2 regions of the Rummeliibacillus sp. TYF005 genome follow, and region 1 is predicted to be linked to the other one. Evidence: riboswitches for the same ligand, from Rfam matches in the RefSeq annotation. Region 1 holds a riboswitch; the other holds the start of a gene.

Region 1 (16,342 bases):
TTAGCATTACGGTGTGCTCTGCAGTAGACGTTTTATTTACTGCAGGTGCATGAAGGACCGGGATACTCTTTTTAGTTGCATAGTTAACATCAATATTATCTAGTCCTACACCTGCACCTGAAATTACTTTTAAACGTGGATTAGCATCTATGATTTCCTTCGTAATTTTCGCAGGCGCTCGGAGGATAATTCCCTCTACATCTTTGACAAGTTCACATAAATGTGGGATGTCATACTGATCCGTTCGAATTACTTTTGCATTTTTTAGCAGAATTTTTTCTCCCTCTGGATGGTACATGGAAAGGATTTGAAGAACTCTTGGATTGTACATAAACGGTTCCTCCAATCATCAAACTCTTAAATTTTCAACTATTGTTGCAATGCCTTGTCCACCACCGATACATGCAGTAATAAGTCCATATCTACCACCAATTCTTTCAAGTTCATGCATGATTTTAACTGTTAATATAGCGCCAGTTCCTCCTATTGGATGTCCTAGAGCAATTGCACCACCATTGACATTGAGTTTTTTCTTATCAATATTTAACTCTCTTAAGACTGCAAGTGATTGCGCTGCGAAAGCTTCGTTTAGTTCCACTAAGTCAATATCATCTAATTTTAAACCTGCTAGTCTTAAAGCCTTTAATGTTGCAGGTACTGGACCAATCCCCATAATTTCAGGTGGCACGCCTACAGATGCTTGTGCAACAATTCGAAGTCTTGGGGTCAATCCTTGTTTTAGGGCTAAATCTTCTGACATCATCACTAGAGCTGCAGCTCCGTCATTGCGGCCACTAGAATTACCCGCAGTAACTGTTCCATCTTCTTTAAAAACAGGCTTCAAAGATGCTAATTTTTCGATACTTGTTAAACGGGGGTGTTCATCTGTAGTAAATTGAATGATTTCTTTCTTATTTTTGATTTCAAAAGGAACAATCTCTTCCTTAAATTTTCCGTCTTGAATGGCTGTAGCTGCTTTTTGTTGGCTTTCTAATGCAAATTCATCTTGTTCTTCTCTACTAATATTGTATTTGGATGCTAAATTTTCAGCTGTTAAACCCATCGTTAAATTGCCGTATTTTTCGATTGGCTGTGCACGTGGTTGACTTTCTGTATTTGGATCGACTAGCTCCGCATTGCCTGCTCCATATCCATACCTTGCCTTTCTTAAATAGTAGGGAGCTGTACTCATGCTTTCAGCACCACCAGCAATAATCGTGTCTGAAATACCACAACTAATTTGTTGTGCGGCATTATTAATAGCTTGCAAACCTGAACCACATTGTCTATGAACTGTATAACCTGATACTTCGATTGGAAGTTCAGCTCTTAATGCTGCGAGTCTTGCGAGATTTGGTACATCTGAACTTTGTTTTGCATGTCCCCAGACAACTTCTTCTATTAGATGCGGATTTACTTGACTCCTCTGAACCACCTCACGTATAACTTTTTCAGAAAGAAAGTCGGCTTCAACGTCTTTTAGTGTTCCTCCCATACGCCCTATTGCTGTGCGTACACCGTCAATAATTACTGCATTTCCCATCCTTGCACCCCCATTTTAAATGTAAACAACTATTACTATCTTTTTCAGCAATTACTACTTTGATCGCTATTTAAATTCCCGTTTTAGTTCTCCTGCTATAATATTTTTTTGGATTTGAGAGGTACCTTCATATATTTTTGTAATTCTTGCGTCTCTGTAATATCTCTCAATTGGATATTCTTTCATATAGCCAATACCCCCATGAATTTGGACAGCTAAATCGGCAATACGATTGTATACTTCTGATCCATATAACTTTGCCATTGCAGCTTCTTTTACGACTCTTTTTCCCTGATCCGTCATCCACGCTACCCTGTAGGTCATAGAACGAAGTAATTCGATTTCTAGCGCCATATCGGACAACATATGTTGAACCGCTTGTTGATCAAAGATTGGCTTTCCAAACTGAACACGTTGCATCGCATAGTCCAAGCTATATTGCAGCAGTTTTTCGCAAGATCCAAGATTTCTTGCAGCAAGCCCAGCTCGACCATTCGCTAGGATCTTCAGTGCATTGACATACCCTTTTCCTTCTTCGCCAAGGACATTTTCTACTGGAACCTCCAAGTTTTCGAAAAACAATTCTGCAGAATGAGAACCCCGAAGCCCCATTTTCTTCTCTACATTTCCGACAATAAAACCTGGAAAATCTTTTTCGACAATAAATGAAGTAATGCCCTTCGCACCTTTACTTGGATCTGTTACCGCCATAACGGTAAAAATATTCCCACAAACTGCATTTGTAATATAGTGTTTTGAGCCATTGATAATATATTTATCGCCTTTTCTTTCCGCTTTTGTTTTGATATTAGCTGCATTAGAACCTGCACTTGGTTCTGTTAATGCAAAAGCACCAATCCATTCCCCAGTGGCCATTTTCGGAAGATACTTTTCCTTTTGTTCTTTTGTACCAAGTTCAACAATCCCTACCGTGCCTATCCCTGTATGCGCACCGAGTAATGTAGTATAGCCATTATGTGTTTTTCCTAATTCTTCATAGATTGCACATTTTCCAACCATATCTAACCCTAGTCCACCATATTCTTCAGGAATGCTTAAACCGAATAGCCCCATTTCTTTTGACTGCTCCACAATCGATTCAGGGATTTCATCATTTTCTTCAATTTCCATCGCAACCTTTTCAACTTCTCCTTGCACAAAATCATGGACAGCTTTTTTTAAGATTTGGATTTCTTCTGGTAGTGTAAAATCCATTACTTCATCCCCCTATTCCCCTTTAAAATGCGGTTTTCTTTTGTCTAAAAACGCTTGAGTTCCTTCTTGTTTGTCGTATGAACCCATTAAAATAGTTTGAGATAATTTTTCTAAATATAGTGCTGTTTCCATTTCGATATCTAATCCTCTGTTAACGGCTGTTTTGGCTAATCGTAAAGCTAAGGGACCTTTTATACTAATCTTATTTGCATATTCTTTTGCTTTTTCAATTAGTTCCTCTTGTGGTACAGCTGCACTTACTAGTCCAATATTTTTTGCTTCTTCTGCTGAAATAACTTCACCTGTTAAAATTAGTTCCATTGCTTTCCCTTTTCCGATTGTTCGTGAGAGACGTTGCGTTCCTCCTGCTCCTGGGATAATCCCCAAACCCACTTCCGGTAATCCCATTTTCGCGTTCAATGATGCCACTCTTATATCACAAGCAAGAGCCAGTTCTAATCCCCCACCTAAGGCATATCCGTTAATAGCTGCTATTGTAGGCTTCTCATATTCTTCTATTTTTCGATATGTTGCAGTCATATTGGGTTGAAGTGCATCAATCATCGTTCGTTTGTTTAATTCTTTAATATCTGCACCAGCTGCGAAAGACTTTTCACCAGATCCAGTGATAATGACGACTCGGATATCTTGATTGACTTTTAACTCTTCTAGTGCTTTTTCAATTTCTTGCAATGTCTCTATATTTAAAGCATTTCGTTGTTGAGGACGATTAATTTCTATAAAACCAAGTTCTTTTTCTTGGTAGACAAGAATATTGGCATATGTCATCTATTTTCCCACCCCAGTCTCAGTCAATTTTCATCGTTTGAAGATCTTCAGATATAATAAAATGCGCTTCTGTAAGTTGTTTGATCTCTTGTAATGAAGAGTCTTCTGCGATTTCTTTTAATAGAAGAGTGTTATCTTTCACCTCAAACAAGGCTTTTTCTGTTACTATCAGGTTTGCCGCTCTAATGCCGCTACTTGGATAGGTAAGTTTTTGAACAATTTTAGGTGTTTGATCTTTGGTAATATGTGTGATGGCGATTATAATCTTCTTAGCACTGGCAACTAAGTCCATTGCTCCTCCGACTCCTAAAATGTCCTTTCCAGGTACAGCCCAATTGGCAATTTCTCCTTTTTCGGAAATTTGGAGCGCTCCCATTACTGCGATATCTATATGGCCACCCCGGATCATCGCGAAAGAATCGGCACTTGAAAAAAGGGAAGATCCAATTCCTAAAGAGATGGGATGTTTGCTAGCACTAATGAGGTTCATATCGATCTCGTCTTTTGGAGGTGTTGGTCCCATTCCTAAAAGACCATTTTCAGATTGAAGGTAAACATGACTATCAGGTTTTAAATAATTTTGGATTAAAGATGGAATACCGACACCGAGATTGACAACCGAACCTGCATGGAGTTCTTTTACAATTCTTTTAGCAATTCTAATCCGAGCATCTTTTGAATTACTTTGTCCGCTCAACATACTCACCACCAATTTTTTCATATCGATCATTAAGAACCACATAGTCTACATAATTGTGAGGTGTGATGATTTGCTCAGGATCTAATGCACCAGCTTCTACGATTTCATCTACTTCTGCAATGACAATGTCTGCTGCAGTTGCCATCATCGGATTGAAATTACGAGCAGTTCTCGCGTAAACTAAGTTTCCCATTGTATCAGCCTTATCCGCTTTAATAAGCGCCAGTTTTGCTCGTATTCCCCTTACAAATAAATACGTTTCACCATCAAAATCTCTTTCTTCTTTGCCTTTTGCAATTTCTGTACCAACACCTGTTTTAGTATAGAACCCAGCAATGCCTGCTCCCCCTGCACGAATTGCTTCAGCAAGTGATCCTTGTGGAATAAGCTCTATTTCCAGTTCTCCATTGTTCCAAGCTTTAACAGCATCGCGGTTGGTAGTGAAATAGGAACCAATTGCTTTTTTTATATGTTTTGAGATTAATAATTTTCCTAACCCTTTCCCTGCTTCTCCTAAATTATTACTAATAATAGTGAGTTCTCTGGCGTGATTGGATTCTGTGATTGTTTCGATTAAAGTAAAAGGAGTTCCGCAAATACCAAATCCACCAACTAAAAGGCTATCTCCTTTACGAATCATTTCTACTGCTTCTTTAGCTGATATTCGCTTCTTGCATTCTCCTATTTTCACGATTTTCGCCTCCAATTACTAACTTTCGTAATTGTAAAAACCTGTTCCTGATTTGCGCCCTAAGCGACCTGCTTTGACATATTTAATAAGAAGGGGACTTGGCCTATATTTTTCGCCTAATGTTTTGTATAGATATTCCATATTCCGCAAACGTGAATCTAATCCGACTAAATCAGCTAGTTCTAGTGGTCCCATTGGGTGGTTCAATCCTAGTTTCATCGCTTTATCAATATCCTCTGCTGAAGCAATACCTTCCATCAACATGTTCATCGCTTCGTTACCAATAAGACAATTCATACGACTAGTGACGAATCCAGGAAACTCGTTTACTTCCACTGTTTCTTTTCCTAATTTCGCTCCGATTTCTTTCACTTTTGCTACCGTTTCATCTGACGTATCCAGCCCTCGTATAATTTCGATAAGTTTCATCTTATGAACTGGATTAAAAAAGTGCATGGCCACAACTTTATCAGGCCTTGACGTTTGAGCTGCAATTTCTGTAGGGCTCATCGTAGATGTATTCGTTGCTAAAATTGTATGTTCTGGACAGATTACATCTAGTTTTTTAAATACATCAATCTTAATGTCAATTAATTCAAAAACAGCTTCAATCACAATGTCTGCATCATGAGCAGCTGTTTGTAAATCTGTAGTATAGTTCAAATTTGTCATAGCCATTTCAACTTGCTTGCTTGTTAAGTAGCCTCTTTCTGCACTTTTTAGCAATTCTTTTTCTATATATAACTGTGCTTTCTTTAAATTTTCTTCATTGACATCATTTAAAACAACATTGAAACCACTAATTGCTGCTGTATAGGCGATTCCTCTTCCCATAATGCCTGAACCGACAACGGTTAATTTCTCCACTTATAGTCACCCCTTGTATAACGTAGAAACCTGCATTTCCAAAGTAGAAATTGCAGGTTATTTTTTGGATTAATTGTTATCTATTTGCGCTCTTTGTAATTTTCCACTGTAGTCAACATAAATCGATTTCCATTCTGTATAGACATCTAATGCAGCTACACCTGAATCCCTATGACCATTTCCTGTACCTTTTGTACCGCCAAATGGTAAGTGAATTTCTGCTCCAGTTGTTCCTGCGTTAATATATACGATACCTGTATCTAAATCACGCATAGCTTTAAAGGCTTTATTGACATCTGCTGTATAAATTGCACTTGAAAGACCGAATTCTACACTGTTATTCACTTTCACAGCTTCATCTAAATTTTCTACAGAAATGATTGACACTACTGGTCCAAAGATTTCTTCTTTTGCTATACGCATATCTGGTGTTACATTTGTGAAAATCGTTGGTGCATAGTAATTGCCGCTATCTAAACCATTTTCAGTGACGATCTTACCGCCTGCTAATAGGATTGCCCCTTCTTCTTGGCCAATCTTGACATATTCATCGATTCTTTCTAAAGCTTCTCTATTGATAACAGGTCCAACTTTAACTGTTTCATCAAGTCCATCGCCCATCTTTAATTCATGAATACGGCTTATTAGCTTTTCTTCTAATGCTTTCTTTACATCTTGATGTACAATTACACGGCTTGTTGCTGTACATCTTTGGCCTGCTGTACCAAATGCACCCCAAAGAATACCTTCTACAGCAAGGTCTAAATCAGCATCTTCTAAAACGGTAATGGCATTTTTTCCACCCATTTCAAGTGATGTCCTCTTTAACAATTCCCCAGCACGGCCATTGATTGCTTTTCCTACTTCGTTTGAACCGGTAAACGAGATAATATCGATATCTGGATGCTCAACCAGTGCATTGCCGACTTTGCTTCCTGAACCATTTACTAAATTGATAAGGCCTTTTGGTAAACCGGCTTCTTCATAAATCTTCACAAACTCTTGCGCTGTCATCGGCGTTTCTGTCGCTGGTTTCCAAACCACTGCATTGCCAGCTACTAGCGCAGGTAGCGATTTCCAAGAAGCAATCGCGATTGGGAAATTCCACGGTGTTATAATGCCAACAACGCCTACAGGTACTCTTACACTCATCGCAAATTTGTTGCGAAGTTCTGATGGGATTGTATCACCAAAGAGTCGGCGCCCTTCTCCGGCCATGTAATAAGCCATATCAATCGCTTCTTGTACTTCTCCTCTTCCTTCATCAATCACTTTTCCCATTTCACTCGTTAAAACTTGTGCAATCTCTTCTTTTCTTTCTTTTAATAGATAAGCCACTTTATATAAAATATCTGCTCGTTCAGGAGCAGGAACTAATCTCCATAACTTTTGTGCTTCTTTTGCAGCTTGTACCGCTAGTTGGACATCTTCATCAGTAGATTGTGTTACTTCCGCTAAAACTTTTCCGTTTGCAGGATTCATAACTGGTACAAACTTTCCTGTCGAACCTTCCAACCACTCACCATTAATATAATTTAAAACTTTTGACATCTGGAACCCTCCGATAACTTTAGTTTTATAAACTACCATTTAGTTGACTTCGTTTTGTATTTTTTACTTGTCCATTATTAATGAGCTTTATAAAACTAGGATATTTTTATTTTTGAAGGATATGCATGATTTCTAGTAATTTATGGTGATGTATTTTAAATTGGTAGTAATTATTTTGTTACCGTATGTCCAATTAAGGAATTTAACGATGGTTTAAATTGAATGAAAGTGGTGGGATTTTTTATGTAAGAGCCTTAAGGGCTATTTATAGGAATATAGATTGAAATGACTATACTGATATTTAAATTAATAGTGCTAAAATGAGAAAAGTGATATTTAGGATTTTTTACAATTAGGGTTTGTTTATGACTACTGTGATCTTTTTATCACAACCTGGGCTTTGTTTATCACAACTCAGGTCTCTTTTATCACAACTCACGCTGCTTTTATCACAACTCAGGTCTCTTTTATCACAACTCAGTTCCTTTATCACAACTCAGGCTTCTTTTGTCACAACTCAGACTCTCTTTATCACAACTCAGGCTGCTTTTATCACAACTCGGGTCTCCTTTATCACAACTCAGGCTCTCTTTATCACAACTCAGGTCTCCTTTATCACAACTCAGGTCTCCTTTATCAACTCGTACCCTCTTGGAGATTTTAGGCTGCTTTGCTTCTCATTTTATAAAGATTTATTCAGCCAAATTTAAAAAAATCCATTATACTGAGACAATATTATGAGATTTTATGGTAAAATTACATTTGAACTGAATAAAAACTTACTAAATGTAGGAGAGGTACTAGAACAACCCTCTATAAAAAACTAGGGATAAACTATATCTTTAGGGATGTAGTTTTTTATTTTGCTAGCAACCTCCTTATTTTTAGACTATAGGGAGGTGTTGTGAGATATGGGTTTATTTGATTTTGAAAAGTTCATTACATAATGTGTGTAATTTCATCGATGGTTTAAATTCATAATTTCAAAGGAGACTTTTCAATGAGAATATTTTTATATCTTTGTGCAATTGTGTTAGCAAATGTGATAACAGCGAATTTTGCGCCTTTGCAATTTGGCGTTTTCATCATACCTTATGGATCCTTTCTAATAGGAGCTACGTTTATACTGCGTGATCTTGTTCAAAACAAATATGGTAAGAAAAAGACCTACCTTTTTATCGGCTTAGCATTAATACTTTCAGCAATATCTAGCTATCTTCTAGGGGATACACTTTGGATTGTATTTGCAAGTGCGGTAAGCTTTGCTGTTTCTGAAACAACGGATACTGAAATCTATTCAAGATTAAAAGCTTCAATTAGTATGAGAATTATGTATAGTGGCATTTTCGGGGGTATTTTAGATTCTTCCATATTCGTCATTATTGGTTTATCCCCTCTTGGTGCTGGAATGGTGCCTTGGAATGCGGTTTGGATGGCTATTTTAGGTCAAGTAATTATTAAAATTAGCATGCAAATTATTGGCGTAATGGCTTTACATTTTACTCGTTTTACTAAAACAGAATTTGCTAGTTAAATTGGAGGGTGAAATCAATGTTAAAAGATGAAAAAGCAATTGTCGTTTTTAGTGGTGGTCAAGACAGTACTACTTGCTTGTTTTGGGCATTACAAACGTTTAAAGAAGTTGAGGCTGTTACATTTAATTACAACCAACGCCATGTAGCAGAAATTGACTGTGCAAAAGAAATAGCAGAAGAACTTGGTGTAAAACATCATATTTTAGATATGTCTTTACTAAATCAGTTAGCACCAAATGCACTTACTCGAGATGATATAGAGGTTAAAGCTGGGGAAGACGGTGCATTACCTTCAACTTTTGTGCCTGGACGCAACTTATTATTTTTATCATTTGCAGGGGTTTTGGCGAACCAAGTTGGAGCAAAACATATTATTACAGGGGTATGTGAAACAGATTTTAGCGGTTATCCAGATTGCCGGGATGATTTTGTGAAATCATTAAACGTAACTTTAAACCTTGCAATGGATGAACAGCTTGTTATTCATACGCCTTTGATGTGGTTAGATAAGGCAGAGACATGGAAAATGGCAGATGATATGGGGAAATTGGAATATGTTCGGACGAAAACGTTAACTTGCTATAATGGCATTAAAGGTGATGGCTGCGGAACATGTCCAGCTTGCCATTTACGTTTGAAAGGTTATGATCAATATTTAAAAATGAAATAATAGAACAATGCTGTCCTGAAAGGTTTAAACCTACGATGGACAGCTTTTTTACTTTATCTAGTCTCAAATATATCTAATTGCTAATATTAACATTACAAGACATGAGATAGAGAGAATGATGGTTGTAAGATATTGTTTTGAATTCTTAATATATTTCCATTCCATAAATATTTGGAAACCAGCTAAAATGATGAAATATCCTAGCCACCACCACTTGGTATCAAGAAAACTAAAATTGAATACATTACTTAAAATTAGTAAAAATATAATACTTACAAGAATAATTTTTCTTCCCCTTCTATCAACTTCTCTCCCGGGGGTATCTGCGATTTTCTTTTTTTCTACACCTAATAATTTATTAAAAACTACTTCTAATCCAAGCGTTAATAAAATTATAATTAAAACTATCGCTAAAAATTTCACTTTATTTCACAAACCTTTGCTTAGAATATATATATTTGCAAATAAATTAGGAGCTTACCTTATATTTAGGTAGCCCCTAATGTCTAGTGAAACACAATTGTTTTATTTCCTTCTACAATAATTCGATTTTCCAAATGCCATTTCACCGCTTTTACTAAGACGCGGCGTTCAATTTTGGCTCCGATTTTTTTCAACTGTGCTGCATTATCTCTGTGATCTACACGTTCAACGTCTTGCTCAATTATTGGTCCTTCGTCTAAATCATTTGTGACATAATGAGAAGTTGCACCAATCAATTTCACTCCTCTTGCAAATGCGCGTTCATAAGGACCAGCCCCTATAAATGCAGGTAAAAACGAATGATGAATATTAATGATTCTATTTTTAAAATGATTAACAAAATCAGGTGTTAAAATTTGCATATATCGAGCTAAAATTAGAACATCCACTTTATATTTTTCCATTAAACGAATTTGCTCTTCTTCTACTTGTTTACGAATATCCTTATTAGCAGGTATATAGAAGAATGGAATACCCAATGCTTCAACCATTGGTCTTGCTGTTTCATGGTTGCTGATTACAAGCGCAATATCCGTGTCTAAATCGCCATTTTGCCATTCCCACAGTAATTCCAACAAACAGTGCGTTTCTTTTGAAACAAAGATTGCAGAACGTTGGCGAACATTCCGATAATAAAAATGGTAATCCATCTGATAATTTTCTGCTATTTCTTTAAATTCCAATTCCATATCATCTGCTTTTTCTTGTAAATTATCACAATGATATTCTATTCGTATAAAGAAAGTTCCATTCACTGGATTCGTCGAAAACTGACTAGATTCAATAATATTTGCATTGTGATTATGTAAAAATGAAGACAATACAGAAACAATCCCAGGCTTATCCGGGCATTTCACTAACAAACGTGCACGATTTTCTAAACCATCATTTAAATTCCCCATCTATGTACATCTCCTACTTTTTGTATATTTTAAATTATCAAATAATTATAGAGAATATTCAAGTCTTTTCTTTCTAACTGATTAATTTATTTTGATTCCTCTTACCATTTCAGAATGCAAAAAATAAAATCCTTTTTGAAGTTGTATCCTACTAGCAATTTACTTTGTTATTTCTGAATAAAATACATTATAAAAAATATAATTATTTTATAGGGCAAATATTGATACGGGTTGTCATGCAATTTAATTTACTGCAGTTATTCACTTGCACAAAATAAAAAACAGTTGGATATACTGTACTTAACTAAATTTATATCTCATTAAGGAAAGAAGCGGTGAAACATGAGCACTTCATTTCGTTACGATCCTTTTCAAAATCTGCAAGAAAAAAATATGACTTTTGAGGATGTTTTTCAATATATAGTGGGTTTTATGCATCAAAACCCTAGAGGGAATTATCGGTTAATCGTGGGGACCGATTCGCAAGTTCATAAATCTCATACTGTATTTATTACAGGAATCGTCATTCTAGAGGAAGGGCATGGGGTATGGGCTTGTATTAGAAGAGTGATTGTACCACGTAAAATGCTGCATCTACATGAGAGAATATCGTTGGAACTGTCATTTACCGAAGAAATAGTTGCGATGTTCACTGAAGAGAAGAAGAAACAGCTCATTGATATTGTGATTCCCTATTTGTATGAGGGTTCGACATTTACGATGGAGGGGCATATCGATATCGGGGCTGGTAAACGCAACAAAACAAGAGAATTTGTAAATGAGATGGTAGCCAGAATCGAATCCATTGGTGTAGAGCCAAAGATTAAACCAGAAGCATTTGTAGCCTCCTGTTATGCCAATCGGTTTACGAGATAATTGGAAGTTAAAAAATCCATTCATTAACTACTTCACTGAATGGATTTTCGTATTTATAAAACTTTGCCTAAAAATGACTTAGTACGTTCGTTTTGTGTATTTCCGAACACTTCTTCAGGATGACCTTCTTCTACAATATAGCCACCATCCATGAAAACAACCCGATCAGCTACTTCACGAGCAAATCCTATTTCATGTGTTACGATCACCATTGTCATTCCTTCATCGGCTAACTGTTTCATAACATCCAAAACTTCTTTCACCATTTCTGGATCTAGAGCAGATGTTGGTTCATCAAATAGCATAACTTTCGGTTTCATGGCAAGGGCACGTGCAATAGCCACACGTTGTTGTTGACCACCAGAAAGTTGTTCGGGATAGTTGTAGGCCTTTTCTTGAAGTCCTACTTTATCTAATAACTCTAATGCTAATTTCTCTGCATCTTTTTTTGCCATTTTACGAACTTGTATCGGAGCCATTGTAATGTTATCGATAACAGTCATATGCGGGAATAGATTAAACTGTTGAAAAACCATTCCTACTTCTGTACGGATTTCATTGATATCGGTTTTTGGATCATTTACCTTTACATCGCCAATAAAAACTTCACCATCAGAAATTTCTTCAAGCAAATTAATACATCTCAAAAACGTACTTTTCCCTGATCCAGAAGGCCCAATGACACATACTACTTCTTTCTCTTTTACTTCATAATCGATACCTTTTAAAACTTCCAGGTTACCATAATTTTTGTGTAAATTTTTAATCTTGATCATGCCGCAACCTGCCCTTCATCTTTGTTTTGCGAATGACCCTTTTTACCAGTGTTTTTCTTTCTAGGATTGAAGTTATTGCTAAATCTTTTTTCAATAAAAGCAATAATTTTCGTCAAGACAAAAGTTAGGATTAGATATAGAGCTGCAGCAGCTATATATGGCTCCCAAATTTTAAAAGTTGCTCCTGCTACAACTTTACTTGCATATAAAATATCATTAGCTGCAATCACAGTTACAAGTGATGAGTCTTTTAAAAGTGCGATTAGCTCGTTTCCTAATGGCGGTATCATTCGACGAAATGCTTGGGGCAAAATCACTTTGATCATTGCCTTATTTTTCGTTAAACCAAGAGAACGAGCTGCCTCCATTTGTCCTTTATCAATTGACTCTATACCTGCACGCATAATTTCTGCAATATATGCCCCACTATTTAATATAAGTGTAATAATTCCCGATACCATAAAGCCATAAGACTGACCAAAAATAGAAGGAATCAGAGCTAAATGGATGATTAAAATTTGAACAAGCATCGGTGTGCCGCGAAATAAATCTACATATAATTTCGCTGGCCAATAAATCCACTTTCTTTTTGACGTTTTACCAAGACCTAATAAGATTCCCAGTATAAGACCACCTAAATAACCACAAATGGTTAAAGAAATGGTTACCCAGATACCATGTAAAAATATCTCACGATAATTCCAGATAATATCCCAGCGCATATCAAAGAAGTTCATCTGGATACCTCCAATTATTTAAGTTCTTGGCCTGTAATTTCAGCTAGTTTACCATTTTCTTTTATTTTCTTAAGACCATCATTTAATACCTCTAGTACTTCTTTATTACCTTTTTTCACCATAAATCCATAATATTCTTTTTCAAAAGCATCGTCCTCGATTGTTTTCAATTTTGCATTTGGATTATTTTTCAAATATTCGTGTATAACGGCATTATCACCAATTGCAGCATCGACTGATCCATTAATAACTTCTTGGTATGCAAGTGGTTGATTTTCGTAAGCTTTGATTTTAGAACTTGATTTTCCTAATATTTTTTTTGCGGCTATATGCCCTGTTGTGTTAATTTGAACGGCAATTTTTTTATCTTTTAAATCCTCAATAGATTTTATTTTTGAGTCTTTTTTAACAACAATTAATTGAGTTGCTTCGAAATAAGGATCTGTAAAATCATATGATTCTTTACGTTCTTTTGTAATTGTAATACCTGATGCACCTAAATCGATTTCACCATTTGTTACTTGTTGGAAAACTGGTTCCCAACCAATATTTTTAACCTCAAAATTTTTGCCTGTTTCATCGCCAATAGCATTTAAAATATCTACATCAATCCCAACAACTTTACCGTTGTCATCCATCGATTCGAACGGTGCAAATGTAGCTTCTGTTCCTGCTACTAGTTTATCTTTTGCTCCTGATTCATCACCTGAACTCGATTCTTTTGGATCCGAACCACATGCTGTTAATACCATTGATACTGCAAGCGCTGATACGATCATCGATAATAATTTCTTTCTCTTTTTCATTAAATAACCCCCTAGATGTTAATATTTTTTGAAATATCCCCAATATTTAATAACTATTTCTAGTTAAATTTCATTATATAAAATTAAGAATATTAAAACAATATTAATTTTTCTATAAAATATTATAGAATAAATATACTATGATATTCATAAAAATACAATAATAATTTTATGATTTTTATAAATTTTGTCTACAAATTATCCTGGTTATGTAAGCTCATCAAGTTCTCATCAGATTGGATGTCTTTTTCAGTAAAATCACCTTTTTGTTATTATTTTATTTGAGTTTCTTCTATATTAATAGTTTTACTTTTTTCTAATTTTCCACCTTTTATATTTTAGCTATAAAAGATTTTTATTTACATTCTTATGTTAAATAGAAGAAATCCGATTTTATGCTTTTATTTTTCTAAAAATGGGACAATATAAAGTGAAACTTTATTTAGGAAGGTTCATTTTCAACTAGAAATCTTTATTCAAAAGAATTAAAACATAACATGAAGGAGTGAACATCATATGAAAAGAAATAATATACTAGGGGCGTTTATACTGACTTGTGTTCTTACACTTAGTATGACTATTCCAAGTTTTACTGCTACAGCACAAGACCATGTATTAACATCCGAAAAAAATTCAAACCTTGATGCTGCTACTCAGCAAAAAGTGAAAACCGTTCTAAACAAGTTGGATGAAGATTTAACGAAATTGGGTGTTACAGTACCCAAAAAGCCTCATTGTGAAATGTTCGAAAAGTTAGATGATCAAACGAAAGAAAAAGTTAAAGAAATAATGAAACAAATGAAGGAAGGTAAGATTACAAAAGAAGAGGGATTAGCTCAATTAAAAAAATTAGGCATCACTTTACCGAAACATCATCCAAAAGTTGATCAATTCTCAAAATTGGATGACAACACCAAAGCTAAAGTCAAAGAAATTTTCCAGAAAGTAAAAAACGGGACTATTGCCAAAGAGGAAGCCGATCGACAATTAAAAGCTTTAGGCATTACTTTACCGAAGAACCATCCTAGTGAGAAAATTAAAAAACTAGATGATGCTACAAAAGCAAAAGCGCGGAATCTCATCGAAAACGCTAAGGTTGAAATCAATAAATTAGGGGCAGATTTCCCTTCTAGAAAATACAATTTCATTTTAAGATGATTCTTTACCCATATGAGCACTAAACTCATATGGGTATTTTTAGGATACAATCCCAATTACTATATCCCTCTCCTATTCCGTTTTTTTCTTGATAAAGCGTTGAATTTCTACATAACCTCCAAAATAGATACTTATTTACTATATAATTTCATCTAACAAAAATAATTACATCGCACTGACTTTTGTCTAATAACGAAGAATATCAGGTAATATTTTACCAATTAATAAATAATTTACACTAAATTAACAGTTTTAATGCTATATTCTAGGAGAGAATCAATCTCAAAATTTGTAAAAGAATGGGTGGTATATTTGATATTTAATGGGAAATTCCAAGGCTTTAAGGTTTTATCTAGTGCACTTGCAATTAGTCTGTTAGCATCAACTTTTATATCTTTTGATGCAGAAGCTAGCAAAGCTCCTAAAAGTAAAGTCCAATCACAAGTAAAACTGCGAATAATGGAAACTACAGATATTCACACGAATTTACTTGACTTTGATTATTACAAAAATAGTGAAGCACCAAAATTGGGCTTGGCAAAAACGGCTACACTTGTTAAAAAAGCAAGATCTGAAGTAAAAAACTCCGTTCTGGTAGATAACGGGGACCTCATTCAAGGAACACCGCTTGGAACGTATAAAGCAAAAATTAAACCTTTAAAGGATAAAGAAGTACATCCAGCCATAAAAGCGATGAATATTATGGATTACGATATTGCAACATTCGGAAACCATGAATTCAACTATGGTCTAAAATATCTAGATGAAGTATATGATGATGCTGATTTTCCAGTTGTAAACGCAAATGTATATGTGGATGACCACGACAAAAATCCAAAGAATGATAAGAATAAATACACACCTTATAAAATCATCAAGAAGAAAGTAAAAGATGAATCAGGAAAAACTAATACCATTAAAATAGGCTACATAGGCTTTGTTCCCCCACAAATCAACGAATGGGATAAAGCAAACCTTGATGGCAAAGTGATTACAAAAGACATTATTGAAACAGCTAAAAAGTATGTACCTACTATGAGAAA
Region 2 (16,342 bases), on a different contig from region 1:
TTTTACACCTCCAAAAACAAAAATTAAAAATAATCAGATAATTTTAATGATAGCATATGTTAATTCAGTTTTATGAACAATTTCTTACGAAAAGCCCTATAGGGTAAGGACCTTTTTTAAAAAGCTATATTATAAAAATGCTTAGCAATCGCATTTACTTTAATAATTCTCTATACTATAGAGTAGATTCTATCTTCTGGAAGGAGCATTTTGATGGAAATAGTAGATACAAAAAAGCTGCAAGAACTTCTGAATTCCTTTGCAAATAAAGATGTCTATATACATTTAGAAACTACAAATGGGGCGTATGCAAGTCACTTTGATGAAAAAGTATTTAATGCAGGTGCCTTTATACGCAACGTAAAATTGAGCTATGAATTAGGTAAAGTAACCCCTGATGCACCTCATCGTGTTGGTTTAAAACTGCATAATGATGGTTGGGTTTACGCACAAGGTATTACACACTATGAACTAGATGAATTGGGTCGCTTATTAATGGCTGGACATGGCTACGATGGCAAATTGGCCGTTGCTTTAGAAATTAGCGAAACACCATTCGCTTATTAAAAGGAGTTGAAAAAACATGCTACAACCTGAACGTCAAATTCTTGTCGTATTCCCACATCCAGATGATGAAGCATTCGGAGTATCTGGAACATTAGCGCAATATGCAAAAGCAGGCACACCGATTACATATGCTTGTCTTACTTTAGGTGAAATGGGTCGAAATCTTGGTAATCCTCCATTCACTACACGTGAAGGACTTCCACTTATTCGTAAAGAAGAGTTGAAAGCTTCATGTGATGCAATCGGTATTAAAGATTTACGTATGATGGGCTTACGTGATAAAACCGTTGAATTTGAAGATGACGAGAAAATGGTTCAAATGATGACGGATCTTATTGACGAATTAAACCCTTCACTAATCATTACCTTCTATCCAAACTATGCAGTTCATCCTGACCATGAAGCAACTGCAAGAGCAGTAGTCCGAGCAGTACGACGCATCCCTGAAGAAAATCGTCCACGTCTTTATGGTGTTGCTTTTGCAAACGATACTCTAGAAGGACTTGGCGAACCAGATATCGTGAATGATATTCAAGATGTCAAAGAAGCTAAATGGAATTCTATGCATGCGCATATTTCACAAACTGGTTGGATTTTACAAGAAGAAGCCAAACGAAAAAATGAAGGTGCAACAGAAGATGATAACTGGCTTGTCATTGAACGTATGTATTCTTATCGTTGGCATGAAGATTTTGAAGAGAAATTCTAGAATTAGAAGTCCCTTTTGAAGAGGCTATCCAAAGTATGCTTCTAAATACTTTGGTATAGCCTTTTTTTAATAATACGCCTCAATAATATATTTCAGATTGAAACTGGATATAAAATATTCAATGTCATTTTTGCTATAAGATTCCGTTGAAAGATCTTTACTCTCATCGTAATTTTGTAAAATTATTGTGTATTCCTTATTTGCCTATGTTCTTTTTAAATATCCATGACTCAAACAAAAATCTAGCATGAACTTTTTAGGACCTACGGATTCAAAATCAATTTCAATTGAGTCTAACGTAATGCTTGTAATTCTTCCAACTCCATATAAATGATGTTCTACTTCATGTCCTATACTTAAATCTGATTCATCTGTAATTGCATTTTCAGATATTACTTGATAACTTGGGCGTTTAGGTTGTTTCCTTGCTGTCGTTTGTTTCACATCTTCTGGCGCGATGATTCTACGGACATTTTGAACAAAGCGTGATTCTTTTACATGCACATCACTTCGAACATTGTAAGTTAGCAATTCTAAATGATGACGTGCTCGTGTCATCCCCACATAAAAGAGGCGTGTTGCTTCTTCCATTTCATCTGTATTTCCTAATTCGTACTCTTTAATATCCTCATGATTTGGTAGAATCCCCTCGATTAAATCAATCATATATACACTGTCATATTCCAATCCTTTTGAACTATGTAGTGTTGATAGAGTTACAACGTTTTGGCCTTTATACATTTTAGAAGTTCGCATTAGCTTTTCAATTTCTTTTAAGCGTCGGGCAAATGATTCTAGATCTGGACGTTCTTTAGCAATTTGCTCTAATGTATTTAAAACGTCGAATAAGTTATCCTCATTCATCCGCAAATGTTCAGCCATGTTTTTTAAGGACTTATCATATCCTAATTTTTGGCGAATCATTTGAATCGCTTCATAAGGTTCTTGTATTTGAAGTTTATGAATGGTTTGCTTTGCCCTTTTTAGCACTTGCTCTTGGTACGGGGCATGGACAATTTTTTGCAACCGGTCAAATGCTGATTCTTTACTAGCACTTCTTTGTAGTTGTTGAATTTGTCCTTTTTTAATATAGGCGCCAATTTTTGTATAAACCTTTTCCAAAATATCGACGCGCGAATCATTATAAGAAAGTCTCATAATATTTAAAATATCTTCTACAATCCAATGACGGAAAAACTTTAACTCAACATCTTTCATATAGAAGGGAATGCCTTCATCCATTAGCTTATTGCACAGTAAAATGGCTGAGTTATTGTTGCGATATAAAATAGCAACTTCTGATGGATGTTCTGCTTTTTGTATTTCACCAACAACATAATTAAGTTGTAAATCATAGCGTTTCAAATTATGAATTTCAATTGGTTCACCCGCTGGATTTTCTGTGAACATCTTCTTCGGATAACGATGCCGATTCCTTTTAATAAATTCGTTTGCAGTATCTACTATTTCTGACGTCGAGCGATAGTTTTGTGCCATCGTCACAGTCTTGGCATTTGGATAGATCTTTTTAAAATTGAGAAGCTTTCTTACATCTGCTCCCCGCCACATAAAAATCGACTGATCATCGTCTGCTACTACACAAATATTAAATTGTGGAGCAGCTAGAAGATAGACAATTTCATGTTGAATAACTGAGTTATCTTGGCTTTCATCCGTTAAAATATATTCAAATCGTTGTTGATACTTGTTTCGTAAGAACTCGTCTTCACTCAATGCTTTATAACAATAAGTTAACATATCATCAAAATCTAATAGCACTAATCCTGGATATTGGACCTTAAAAGCTTCGTACTGTTTATACATATCTACAAGCCCTGGCATCATCGTCTTTTTTTGAACAAGAGAATCTTCAGGAATCATTCTATTTTTGACAAAACTACAGTATGTTATTAGTTCATCCATTTCATCTTCAGAAGGAATTGTATTGCGTTTTTGTGCGAAGATATTCCGCAAAATTGTCTTTTTATCAAAATCATTGTTCAGATTTCCCTCAATAATTTCAAAGTTTTGGTGATGAATAGAGAAATACTCGCGTACAATTTGAAATGCAATACTATGAATTGTAGAAAAGTGAACACGTTCACGAATAACAGATGAGAAGAATTGATCAAACCTTGCAGCCATGTCTACGGCTGAAGCCTTACTAAAAGTGATGGCTAGAATTTTATGTGCAGGTACTTTTTTTACCAATAATAAATACCCTATTTTCATATTCAATGTTGTTGTTTTCCCTGACCCTGGGGATGCAAGTAGTAATAGCGGTCCTTTCGAATAACGTACAGCTTTTTGTTGTACTTCATTCAGACATACTCCTGTCAACTTTTGCATCTTCTCAAAAAAGTTCATACTGCACTAACCTTCCTCTTATTATGTTCTTTCTATTATAACGAAAATATCGTTCGTATAACCTTTTTCATCATTTTTGTAATTATTATATAAAATATTTAGAATTGACTTAAAATTTCGGATTTTTAGAGCTATAATTAGTTAAACTCTTTTGAATCTTACAGAAAGTGGGAGGTTTTAATGTGACTGTACAAGACAAAACTGTACAGGTGGAAAACGTACTAATCGCCTATCAATTTTTGAAGGATGTCGTCGTACATACACCTTTACAAAAGAATGAATATTTATCAGAAAAATATGAAAGTAATGTTTACTTAAAACGTGAAGATTTACAACATGTTCGCTCGTTTAAACTTCGCGGGGCCTACTATAAAATTAAAACAATCGAAGAACAAGCACGTGAAAAAGGTGTTGTTTGTGCAAGTGCAGGAAATCATGCACAAGGTGTAGCTTATGCTTGTGCACATTTAGGCATTTACGGGCATATTTTCATGCCAACAACCACACCAAAGCAAAAGATTGATCAAGTAAGGATGTTTGGTCGTGAATTCGTCGAAATTATTTTAGCTGGAGATACTTTCGATGATTCCGCGAAAAGTGCAATGGAGTTTTCTGATGCAGATGGTCATATTTTCATCCATCCATTCGATGATGCAGATATTATTGCCGGACAAGGTACAGTTGCTGTGGAAGTGATGAATGATATTGAAGAGCCACTTGATTTTGTATTTGCTAGTATTGGGGGCGGCGGACTAATCTCCGGAATCTCTGCGTACGTTAAAAATCTTTCACCACAATCCTCTATTATTGGTGTTGAACCTGCTGGTGCAGCAAGTATGAAAGAAGCTCTTGCTGAAGGTCATCCAGTCGAGTTACCTCATATTGATAAGTTCGTGGATGGAGCAGCTGTTCAATGTGTTGGAGAAAAAACATTTGAGATTTGTAAAAAGTATGTAGACGATATTGTTACAGTACCTGAGGGAAAAGATTGTACGACAATTTTAGATTTATATAATAAGCACGCAATTATTGCAGAGCCTGCTGGTGCTCTACCTGTTGCTGCACTCGATTATTATAAAGATCAAATTAAAGGCAAATCTGTTGTTTGTATCATTAGTGGCGGTAACAATGATATTAGTCGTATGCAAGAGATAAAAGAAAAATCACTTATTCATGAAGGATTATTATATTATTTCCTTGTTAGTTTTCCACAACGAGCTGGTGCACTTCGCCAATTCCTAACGGAAGTATTAGGACCAGAGGATGATATTACAACCTTTGAATATACAAAGAAAAATAATAAAGAAAGTGGTCCTGCACTAGTAGGCATCGAATTAAAAAATCCTGAAGATTATGCAGGATTACTCGATCGCATGAAGCATAATGGATTTTCTTTCAAAGAAGTAAACAATGATAGTACACTATTTGCATTATTAGTATAAGTATGTAGCTTAACTTTAAATAAAACAAATTGAAATCTTCCTACGTAACGTAACAAAACCTCCAAAGAAGCCATGATCTTTGGAGGTTTTACTGTATTGAATAGTTGTTATGAAATGCTGATACTTTACTTTTTTTATGATTTTCAAACTCATTTAGAAGCTGTTCATGCATCGTTTTAGCATTTTGTACGCTAACCCAAAATATATCAAAAGAGTAACCAGACACTGTCGGGTTCCATTTACTAAGGCGCTTTTGGATGTCTTTTCCATACTTTTCCGATGTAGAAATAACCGTTGATCTACCAATGCCAGGATGATTTATGCATTGTATATCTTCAATTTCATACCAATAGATTTTATGATGACTAAAATCTATCTTAACCCCTTCATCGTCCCAGCAAATCCCACGTTTCTTTATACGAGCAATCAAATAATAAAAGCCTAAAAATGAAAATGAAAAATAAACACATATTCCAACAAAAAGCATAACAAATTGACGCCATGTCCAACTAGTTAAATCCGGATTGTTAGCAATTTGAGCAATAGCACCAACAATTGTTAAAAAGCCTACGACTAATAATAAAAGTGTACTCCATAAATTTGGCAAAAATTTATTCATATGAATGCTCCTCGACTCTTGGTAGATTCGTTAATGGTAACTGAATTTATTCTATTATAACGGATATTTGTTTGCAGGACCTTTTTTGTTTATTAAACTTAATTTAATTATATCCTTTAGGCTATAATAATTCATTTTCTTAGGCGTATGAGTATGAGCGATTCGATTTAATATTAAGTTTTTTATTTAAAAGCATAAATTTCCTTTCTAGAAAGACGATTTTCGGGTGCACGGTTTCAATTTCAAACAAATCATGTAAAAAATAGAGAAAAAGGCGACTTTCCGTTCAAAGTAAAACAGAAAGTCACCGATATTTCTCCTTATTAAACACTTAATAGAGTTCGATCTGACACCATTTTCTCTCCACGTATACGTTGGAATTCGGCCATTAAATCATCGATTTGTAAATCTTTTTTCGCTGATGGTTCTACTTCTAAAATGATTTGTCCCTTATCCATCATAATTAGTCGATTTCCTAAGTCAATGGCTTGTTGCATATTATGCGTTACCATTAATGTAGTTAGGTTATCTTTTTCAACAAGTTGTTTAGTAAGATTCGTGATTAGTTCCGCTCTTGATGGATCAAGTGCCGCTGTATGTTCATCAAGCAAGAGAATATTAGGCTTAGTAAAAGTTGCCATTAATAGTGATAATGCTTGGCGTTCCCCACCTGATAAAAGACCGACCTTCGCATTTAAGCGATTTTCTAGATTTAAATGTAAGGTTGCTAAAGATTCTTTAAAAAATTCTCTACGTTTTTTATTTACACCAATACGTAGTGAACGTTTTTGATGACGCGAATACGCAATGGCAAGGTTCTCCTCGATTGTCATCGTTGGCGCTGTTCCTGCCATTGGATCTTGGAATACACGACCTATAAATTGTGAACGTTTATATTCTGGTAATCTTGTTACATCTTTACCATCAATTTTTATATGCCCAAAGTCAGGAAGTAAAGCTCCGGAAATCATGTTCATCATTGTTGACTTTCCAGCACCGTTACTACCAATAACCGTGACAAAATCCCCTTCTTTTAAGTCTAGAGTAATATTATCTAGAGCTACTTTTTCATCGGGCGTTGCTTCATTGAAGATTTTGTTGATTCCTTTTAGGTTAAGCAATTGTCTTCGCCTCCCGTCTTTCTGCTAAAGCACGTTCTGCACGACGTTTTGCTTTTCGAACCTTGTCTTTCCGTTTTTTTCGAAGCGTTGGTACTACTAATGCTATGACAACTATAATTGCTGTGATTAACTTCATATCTCCTGTATCTAAAAACTCTACTTGTAATGCTAATGCAAGAACAATTCGATAAATAATCGCACCGAAAATGACAGCAAATGTTGTACGAACGATTGTCTTTGTTCCGAAAATGGCTTCCCCAATAATAACAGAAGCTAAACCAATAACGATCATGCCGATTCCCATTCCAACATCAGCAAATTTACCATATTGTGCAATTAGAGCGCCTGATAGTGCAACCAGTCCATTGGATAAACCTAACCCTAAAATCACTAGTGTATCTGTATTTGCAGAGAAACTACGAATCATCTTGTCGTTATCTCCTGTTGCACGAATTGCTAAACCCACTTCTGTTTTTAAGAACCAGTCGAAGGTAAACTTAATCGCAAATGTCAAAACGAACATGATAAAAATTGTGCCCCATGTATTCGGAACATGTTCTACACCTAAGCTTAGTAACATGTTGTTTAAAGCAGTATCTATTCCAAGCTTTTCCCAAAATCCAAAAAATAGAGTAAAAAGTGAATCTGAGTTTGCGAGTGGAATATTCGGGCGTCCAACAGCTGTATCTATAGTCAATCCCATAATTCGCAAGTTAATGGAGTATAAAGCAATCATCATTAATATCCCTGATAGTAGTGGATTGATTTTTGCTTTAGTGTGTAGGAGGCCTGTAATTGAACCGGCAACAAAGCCAGCTAATGTTGCACATAATGTGGAAATAATCGGATTGTATCCTAGTGTAATCATTGTTGCTGCGGTTGCGGCACCTGTTACAAAACTGCCGTCTACTGTTAAATCAGGAAAATCTAACACTCGGAATGTTAGATACACTCCGAGTGCCATAATAGCGTAGATGATCCCTTGCTCCACTGAGCCAAAAATTGCTGTAAACACATGAATCATCTCCAATCTATTTAACTACTTCTGCTTTCCATTCTTCTTTAATGTCTACGCCAATTTTATCTGCTGTTGTTTTGTTAATTTCCAACTTTAAGTTTGCAGGGTATGCTACAGGAATATCTGCTGGCTTTTTACCATCCTTTAGAATTTCTACAGCTTTTTGTCCAGCTTCATAACCAATATCATAATAACTGAAACCGTATGCTCCAAGACCACCGCGTGCTACTGAATCTAATTCCCCTACCATGACAGGAATTTTCTTGTCATTTGCTACATCTAATACAGATTCAAGAGCTGATACTACTGTGTTATCAGTAATAATGTAAATTGCATCAACTTTACTAACTAGTGATTCTGTCGCTTGTTTTACCTCCGCTGATGTAGATGCAGATGCTTCTACTATTGTAATTCCAGCATTTTTTGCTTCCTTTTTCACTCTATCAACTTGTACTCGTGAATTTTGTTCACCAGAGTTAAATACCATTCCTACTTTTTTAGCCCCTAATTGTTCGGATAAGAACTTCACAGTATCTGGAATTGCTTCAGGATGTGTATCTACCGTTCCTGTTACGTTACCACCTGGTTTTTCCATTGATTTAACTAATTCTGCCCCTACTGCATCTGTTACTGATGTGAACACAATTGGGATATCAGATGTTGCTGCTGCTACAGCTTGAGCACTTGGTGTTGAATTTGCAAAGATCAAATCCGCTCCGCTGCCTACTAAATTATTAGCTGCTGTTGTATTAACACTTTGATCGCCTTGCGCAATTTCTGTTTGATACTCAACTTTTAAACCAGCATCTTTTAGTGCTGCTTTAAATCCTTTTGTAGCTTCGTTTAATGATGGATGCTCCACTATTTGTGTTATACCAACTTTATATGTTTTGCTATCTGCCCCTGCATTTGAATCTTCTTTGTTAGATGATGAATCATTTTTGCTACCACATGCTGCTAAGGCTAAAACGACTATAGCTGTTATTAAAAGTAATACATACTTTTTTGTTTTCTTCATATAGCAATCCCCCTATTTTTCTTCTATATAATAAAGAATTATTGTAATATTACAGAATGCTCTTACAATAGTCAATAATATTTAGAATATTTGAAAACTTTAAGACGCTAAACTTTAGCGCTTCAACCCGTTGAATCATTGGCGTATAAGGAGTTCCAGAGTCCTCCTTTAATTTGTGTCTAATTTGTGAATTTTTTAATGTACTCAATAGCCTATTTAATCACTCTTTTAATTAATGAAAGTTTGACATTCTATTTTCATAGATTTAGAATTGATTTTTGGTTGATTAAAAGTAACGTGGTTCGAGACCATCCCACGTAAAAAAACTAGGGGGAACTTAATAATGAAGACAAAATCTTTAGCAGTTAGCGCAATTATTGCCGCTCTTTACGTTGCGGTTTCAATGCTTATTGCGCCCTTTGGCTTTACAAATGTACAATTTCGCATATCAGAAATGTTCAATCATCTTGTTGTTTTTAACAAAAAATATATGATTGGCATTGTACTTGGTGTAGTTGTCACTAATCTTTTCTCACCACTTGGAACGTATGATTTAGTATTTGGTGTAGGACAATCGATTCTAGCACTTAGCATTACTATTTTTTCGGCTCGCTTTATCAAAGGCCAACTATCTCGCATGATTTTCAATACAATTGTGTTCACGATTACAATGTTCATCATTGCAATTGAGTTGAATCTTGCGTTAAATCTACCATTCCTATTTACATGGTTGACAGTAGCTGTTGGTGAATTTGTTGTAATGGCTGTCGGAATTCCCGTTATATCAGCACTTAATAAGCGCATTCACTTTGGTCGATTAATAGATTAGTATTTTATAAAAAAGAGCAATTTCCTGTCAGGTTGACATAGGAAATTGCTCTTTTGTAATTTTATAATTTTAGACTTTTTAAATCTTCTCGAAGTTTTGCTTTTAGGAATTTCCCAACAGATGTCTTAGGGATTTCCTTTAAGAAAACTACATGATCTGGTACCCACCATTTTGCAAATTGTCCTTCTAAATAGGTAAGTAATTGTTCTTTTGTCGTTGTTCTTCCTTCTTTTAGAACGATACATGCTAACGGCCTTTCTTGCCATTTTTCATCTGGTATCGCAATAACGGCTGCTTCAAACACATCTTCATGTGTCATTAAAGCGTTTTCAAGATCTACCGAGGAAATCCATTCTCCCCCACTCTTAATCAGATCTTTTACACGATCAGTTATTTTAATATAACCTTCAGGTGTCATGACTGCGATGTCTCCTGTATATAACCAACCGTCTTTAAATGCTTCTGCTGTTCTTTCGTCACGATAGTATTCGTCGGCAATCCATGGTCCCCTGATTGTTAACTCACCCATCGTCTTTCCGTCCCAAGGCACTTCACCAGTCTCATTTACAACACGAGTTTCGATCAAAGATACTGTTAAACCTTGTGTTGCACGAATGTCTAATTTTTCTTCTTTTGACCATTGCTCCATTTCAGTAGTATAGGTAGATAAACTAACTATCGGTGAAGTTTCTGTCATACCATAGCCTACGATAAATGGTACGTTATACTTTTCTTCAAAGGCTTTGATCAAACCTTTCGGTGAAGCTGATCCACCACTTATAATGGTACGTAAAGAAGAAATATCTCTAGGATTCCCTTCTAATTCTTTTAAAACCCCTAGCCAAATTGTTGGTACGCCGGCTGTTAATGTCACTTTTTCTTGTTCTATCAAATCTAATAATAATGCTGGCGTGAACATTGGGCCTGGTAATACTTGAGTTGTTCCAAAATTAACTGCAGCAAAAGGCATTCCCCATGCATTTACATGGAACATTGGAACAACTGGCATAGCCACATCACTTTCGCGAATCCCAAGTGAATCTGCTAAACCAAGTGCTATACTGTGAAGTACTAAACTACGATGCGTATAAACAACGCCCTTAGGAAATCCTGTAGTTGCACTTGTATAGCACATCCCAGCTGGCATATTTTCATCTAAGTCCTCTGGGAATTCGTAATCCTCTCCCGCATCGGCTAGTAATTGTTCGTATGAATGAACATTCTCTAGCGTTGTTTCAGGTAGTTCTAATCCATCTTGCATGACGACAATATGTTTTACTGACTTTAACATTGGAATTGCCTTTTCTACCAATGGAAATAGATCCCCATCAATTAATAGAATCTCATCTTCTGCATGATTGATAATATAAATAATATGTTCTGGTGAGAGACGGATATTAATCATGTGAAGAACTGCTCCTGCACAAGGAACCGCAAAATATGCTTCTAAATGTCGATGATGATTCCATGCAAAAGAACCAACCTTTGTGCCCCTCTTCATGCCTAATTTCGTTAAAGCTTTTGCTAACTTTCTAGTACGTTGTCCAAACTCCTTGTAAGTTATACGATGAATCGTATTTTCTGCCGTTCTTGAAATAATGAGTTTCTTTGGAAAATAACGCTCTGCCCTCTTTACGAAATCTGTTAATACTAACGGTGCTTGCATCATGTTAAATCATCTCCTTTGTAAAAATACTTTTAAAAACACATCAAGTAAGTTTTCACATAATGTAGATATTTTCCATCCATATTATGCATTTATCTATATGAGACCCAATTCCATTAGTAAACTTTATTTAAAAAGTTTAAAAATAATGAAATCAATTCAATCTAGTTAATACTATGATTTCTTAAGAGAATTATGTGTGAATATATGGTAGTAGATTAAAATATTTTATACCGATGTACGCTGAAAATATGAAAACAACGTGTATTCTTGTCACTTTTGGGAATAACTTAAGGAGAATTCAAATAGGAGGAGAAGCTTATGATTCATAATTTTTCTGTAGAAAATGTAGTTCAAGCAAAAAGTCAGATTGAGAAGTTGGAATCACAAGGTCTTAAACGTGATAGTATTTATGTTTTTGCCCACTACGATGAACGTGAAGAAGATATTACTAATGCTTTCAAAACTGCTGAAGTAGGGATGAAGGACCAAGGCTTTTTTAATACGATGAAAAATATTATCGTTTCTCGTGGAAACGAACTTCGCAACCAAATGGAAGCTATAGGGTTAAGCAAAGAAGAAGCAGCTGTTGCAGAAAAAGAGTTAGATCAAGGTAAACTTATTATTATCGCTAAAGGATTGCAATAAATTTTTAGTTAGGCGTTGTTGTTTCTATTTTAGTGAGGTTTATTTCTTTTTGGTGGTTTTTATTTCTTTTTTAGAGTGTTTTATTTCTTTTTGGCACTCCTTTATTTCATAAAAAAGAGAATCCCAATTCATCCAGAATGGGATTCTCTTTTTGTTCAAAATTATGCTGAATGGCTAATTTTTTTTTCTAATTTTTTTAGCATATCTATTGTCATTGCATCTAAATCATATTTTGCGTTAAATCCCCATTCCTCTTTTGCGGCACTTGCATCAAGAGAATCTGGCCAGCTATCTGCAATCGCTTGACGAACGGGATCTACGTCATAATCCATTTTGAATTTAGGCATTTGTTTGCGAATAGAAGCAGCTATTTGTTCAGGTTCAAAACTCATAGCTGTTAAGTTAAAGGCATTTCTGTGTATTAACTTATCTGGGTTTGCTTCCATCAAGTCAACAATTGCTTGTAAGGCATCTGGCATATACATCATATCCATGTAAGTATCTTTTGCGATATAAGACGTATATTTTCCTTCTTGTACAGCTTTGTAGTAAATATCAACAGCATAATCTGTTGTACCACCACCAGGAGGCGTAACATTTGAGATTAAACCTGGGAAACGGACACCGCGTGTATCTAATCCAAAACGAGTATGATAGTAGTCACATAAAAGCTCACCAGCCACTTTGTTAACACCATACATGGTTGTTGGACGTTGCAAAGTATCTTGAGGCGTATTATGTTTTGGTGTTGAAGGTCCAAATGCACCGATAGAACTTGGTGTGAAGAATTGTAAACCTAATTCACGAGAAACTTCTAATGCATTAACAAGGCCACCCATATTTAAATTCCAAGCGAATAGTGGTTTTTCTTCTGCAGTTGCAGATAATAACGCCGCCATATGCATCATTGTATCGGCACCAAATGCTTTTGCTATATCGTGCATACGTGTAGCATCCATGACATCAAGAACCTCAAACGGTCCTGCTTGTGTAGATACTTTTCTTATATCTGTCGCCAACACATTATCCTTACCATATTCATCGCGTAATTTCGCCACTAACTCAGATCCAATTTGTCCACATGCACCAGTAATCATAATTTTTTTCATTGTTACTCCTCCTTCTGTCAACTACATATGTATTTTTGGAGTGTACATATTTTATAAAAATACAACTGTATTTTTAGAGTGTACATTAATAACGCTTTTATTTAACGTTATTACTATATTTTTCGTTAAAAATATTATATATTGTATTCTTTAAAAACACAATAGTTGTTTCTCTTAAAAGAACACATATACAAAAAGACTTTTTTGAATATTTTAATTATAATAAATGAAAAGGAGTGAAGCTCATGCAATTATGGAAATTGACACTGATTTATTTATTTGCAATTATCGCTTGTACTTTTTTGCTATTAATGGATATATCTAAATGGCTAATTTTCATTTTACTTTTTCTTTATGTTTTTTCATTTACCATGTATCCTCACTTCAACGCATTATTATGGACAAACAATCTAAAAAAAGTGGAACATTTTCTTGAATCAAATAAGCATCGCTCTCTCTATGCATACCCTTATGCAATCGCACATCAGACTGTCGCCGAACAAAAAGCCGCTCTACAAAAAATAATCACCTCCTATAAGCAACCGTACGTCAAGCATAACTACGCTTCTATACTTGCAATGCTAGAGAAGGATTATCATCGTGCCTTATCTGAAGCAAAGCAAATTACAAGAGAACCATTCCAAAGCTATATGATTGCCCACAGTGAAGTATTTTTAGGAAACTATGAACAAGCTAAAGCTTTAATACCCAAATTCACAGAAAAGTGGATGTCGCCTTCCATTGAAAGTTTAATCTCTTTTAAACAACAAGATAGGAAAAATTTTAAGTATCATTCAACAAAAGCTATTAAACAAGCTAGAGGTATTCAAAAGTATTTGCTCGTTTATAGCTTTCAAGAAATGGAAGGGAAAATGAAAAGCTGATTGGCTGCTTTTCTATAAAAGAATATTGAATAGCCCATATAAAAAGGGAAATTGCGCCAGGCAATTTCCCTTTTTGTTTATATCGAACATATGCGATTAGGACTGATTCTATTTATTTTTCATCCAATCAGGTTTACCAAATCCTTTGAATTGTGAATCGATTACTTTTTCAAATTCATCAGATTCAACAACTTCTTTAAGATCTTTTGCAAGTTGTGAATTTTCATCTGCTTCACGCACTGCTACGACATTACGGAATTGATCAGGCATGTTTTCTAGGAATACGGCATCGTCTAATTTCATACCTGCTGCTAATGCAAAGTTTCCTGGTACACCAGCTAGATCCGCACTTTCTACAGCACGAGGAAGTCCTGCTGCTTCAATTTCTTTGAATTTTAAGTTTTTAGGATTTTCCTTTATATCTTTTGTAGAAGCTTTTAATTGGTCAATATTATCATCAATTTTGACTAGTCCCTGATCTTGTAAAGATTTTAAAGTACGAGCTAAGTTTGATGGGTCGTTTGCAATGGCAATTGTTGCTCCATCTTTGATATCATCGACTGATTTATATTTTTTAGAGAAAAAGCCCATTGGTGCTGTTGGTACAATGATTAGACCTTTGATTTTTGTTCCATTTTGTTTGTTAAAGTTTTCTAAGTAGATAGAGTGTTGGAATAAATTCGCATCAATGTCACCAGAATCTAATGCTTTGTTCGGTTGGATATAATCACTAAATTCTTTTAACTCTACTTTGTATCCTTTCTTTTCAAGCTCCGGTACGATTGCTTTTTTAAGCATATCACTATATGGACCTGCTGTTGCACCAATTGTAATGTCTTTTGTTTTTGTTGCTTTACTTGTATCTTTTGATTTATCTCCACCACAAGCCGCTAAAGCCACTGCTAGTACTAGCGTTAATACGCTAAACAAAAATTTCTTCATGTTTAAAACCCCCAATTTTTTATAAAAAGCTATTTTTTCAGAATGCTAGTTACTTTTAACGTTTATCGACTGCTTTTGCAATCGCGTCTCCTGCTAATTGAATTGCTTGGACAATGATGATTAATATCACAACTGTCGCGATCATAATAGTGTTGTCATAACGGTAGTAGCCAAAGCGAATTGCTAGGTCACCGATACCACCACCACCGATAATTCCTGCCATTGCTGAGTATGCTACTAAACTAATAATAGTCATGGTGATTCCTTGAATGACACCAGATTTTGCTTCTGGAAGTAACACGTCTTTAATAATCATCCAACGTGTCGCCCCTACTGCAATAGACGCCTCAATAACACCTTTATCAATTTCTCGAAGTGATGTTTCAACAAGTCTTGCGAAAAACGGAATTGATGCGACTGACAAAGAAACACTTGCTGCAATAGGCCCTATCGTATCGCCTATTAACCACTTAGTAACTGGGAATAACGCTACTAAAAGAATGATATATGGAATTGAACGTATTAAGTTAACGATAAAGCCAACCACTACATTCACAAAGCGGTTACCAAGTAAACCGGATCTACTTGTAGAAAACAAGCCTTTTCCTGTGATGAATAAAAGCAAACCAAGTGGTAAACCAATGACCAAGGCCACTGCTAATGAAATACCTACCATTAGAAGCGTTTGACCAAATGCTTTCCAAATATCAGGAAGCATTTCTGTAAAATGACTAGGATCAAATAGCATTGTTTAACACCTCCACTGTGACTCCACGACTTTCCATATAGGAAATCGAACGGTTAATATCTGCCACTTGCCCATTCAGTTCCATTAGAAAAATACCAAGAGGTCTTTCCTGTATATATTCAATTGTGCCGTGTAGAAAGTTCCCACGTACCTCAAATTGCTGTAGCATATCTGAAATAACACCTTCACCAGCTACATCGCCTTTGAATAAAATTTTGACTACCTTACCTTTAACGTTTTGTAAAATGGTTGGCGGAATATCAAAAGACACTACACTGCTGATAAATTCCTGAGTTAGCGACTTTTCAGGATTGGCGAAAATATCATATACCGCACCTTCTTCGATTACCTTTCCATTTTGCATAATAGCCATGCGATCACAAATTTCCTTCACAACATCCATTTCATGTGTTATTAGAACAATTGTAATACCAAGTTCTCGGTTGATTTTCTTTAACAATCGTAAAATAGAGGTTGTTGTTGTTGGGTCAAGCGCTGATGTTGCTTCATCGCAAAGTAATATAGAGGGGTTATTAGCTAATGCTCTTGCGATTCCCACACGCTGTTTTTGTCCACCACTTAACTGGGCTGGAAACACATCTTTTTTATCTGACAAACCAACCATATGGAGCAACTCTTTGACTCTTTCATTTCT

The links. Region 1 has a riboswitch for preQ1 ahead of CW357_RS14430 (VUT family protein). Riboswitches for the same ligand answer to the same signal wherever they lie in the genome.
Region 2: another riboswitch for preQ1. It lies ahead of CW357_RS07255 (QueT transporter family protein); the one in region 1 lies ahead of CW357_RS14430 (VUT family protein).

What each region holds. Positions count from the first base shown of each region.
Region 1 covers NZ_ML122575.1:1,808-18,149, forward strand. Annotated here, with positions in the region: gene CW357_RS14390 (hydroxyacid dehydrogenase) at 1-331, opposite strand, end outside; gene CW357_RS14395 (thiolase family protein) at 350-1,543, opposite strand; gene CW357_RS14400 (acyl-CoA dehydrogenase family protein) at 1,610-2,758, opposite strand; gene CW357_RS14405 (enoyl-CoA hydratase/isomerase family protein) at 2,771-3,547, opposite strand; gene CW357_RS14410 (3-oxoacid CoA-transferase subunit B) at 3,567-4,268, opposite strand; gene CW357_RS14415 (CoA transferase subunit A) at 4,228-4,938, opposite strand; gene CW357_RS14420 (3-hydroxyacyl-CoA dehydrogenase) at 4,957-5,805, opposite strand; gene CW357_RS14425 (aldehyde dehydrogenase family protein) at 5,875-7,356, opposite strand; PreQ1 riboswitch class I at 8,145-8,189, shown strand; gene CW357_RS14430 (VUT family protein) at 8,357-8,890, shown strand; gene queC (7-cyano-7-deazaguanine synthase QueC) at 8,908-9,561, shown strand; gene CW357_RS14440 (DUF4181 domain-containing protein) at 9,625-9,984, opposite strand; gene purU (formyltetrahydrofolate deformylase) at 10,068-10,946, opposite strand; gene CW357_RS14450 (ribonuclease H-like YkuK family protein) at 11,289-11,822, shown strand; gene CW357_RS14455 (amino acid ABC transporter ATP-binding protein) at 11,876-12,598, opposite strand; gene CW357_RS14460 (amino acid ABC transporter permease) at 12,595-13,335, opposite strand; gene CW357_RS14465 (basic amino acid ABC transporter substrate-binding protein) at 13,350-14,141, opposite strand; gene CW357_RS14470 (hypothetical protein) at 14,658-15,299, shown strand; gene CW357_RS14475 (bifunctional 2',3'-cyclic-nucleotide 2'-phosphodiesterase/3'-nucleotidase) at 15,690-16,342, shown strand, end outside.
Region 2 covers NZ_ML122550.1:11,233-27,574, forward strand. Annotated here, with positions in the region: gene CW357_RS07215 (YojF family protein) at 214-567, shown strand; gene bshB2 (bacillithiol biosynthesis deacetylase BshB2) at 584-1,276, shown strand; gene CW357_RS07225 (ATP-dependent helicase) at 1,481-3,643, opposite strand; gene ilvA (threonine ammonia-lyase IlvA) at 3,826-5,085, shown strand; gene CW357_RS07235 (hypothetical protein) at 5,174-5,704, opposite strand; gene CW357_RS07240 (ABC transporter ATP-binding protein) at 6,028-6,825, opposite strand; gene CW357_RS07245 (ABC transporter permease) at 6,818-7,840, opposite strand; gene CW357_RS07250 (ABC transporter substrate-binding protein) at 7,857-8,861, opposite strand; PreQ1 riboswitch class I at 9,153-9,197, shown strand; gene CW357_RS07255 (QueT transporter family protein) at 9,205-9,690, shown strand; gene CW357_RS07260 (long-chain fatty acid--CoA ligase) at 9,752-11,359, opposite strand; gene CW357_RS07265 (YflT domain-containing protein) at 11,678-12,004, shown strand; gene CW357_RS07270 (L-threonine 3-dehydrogenase) at 12,166-13,113, opposite strand; gene CW357_RS07275 (hypothetical protein) at 13,359-13,997, shown strand; gene CW357_RS07280 (MetQ/NlpA family ABC transporter substrate-binding protein) at 14,106-14,939, opposite strand; gene CW357_RS07285 (methionine ABC transporter permease) at 14,995-15,687, opposite strand; gene CW357_RS07290 (methionine ABC transporter ATP-binding protein) at 15,677-16,342, opposite strand, start outside.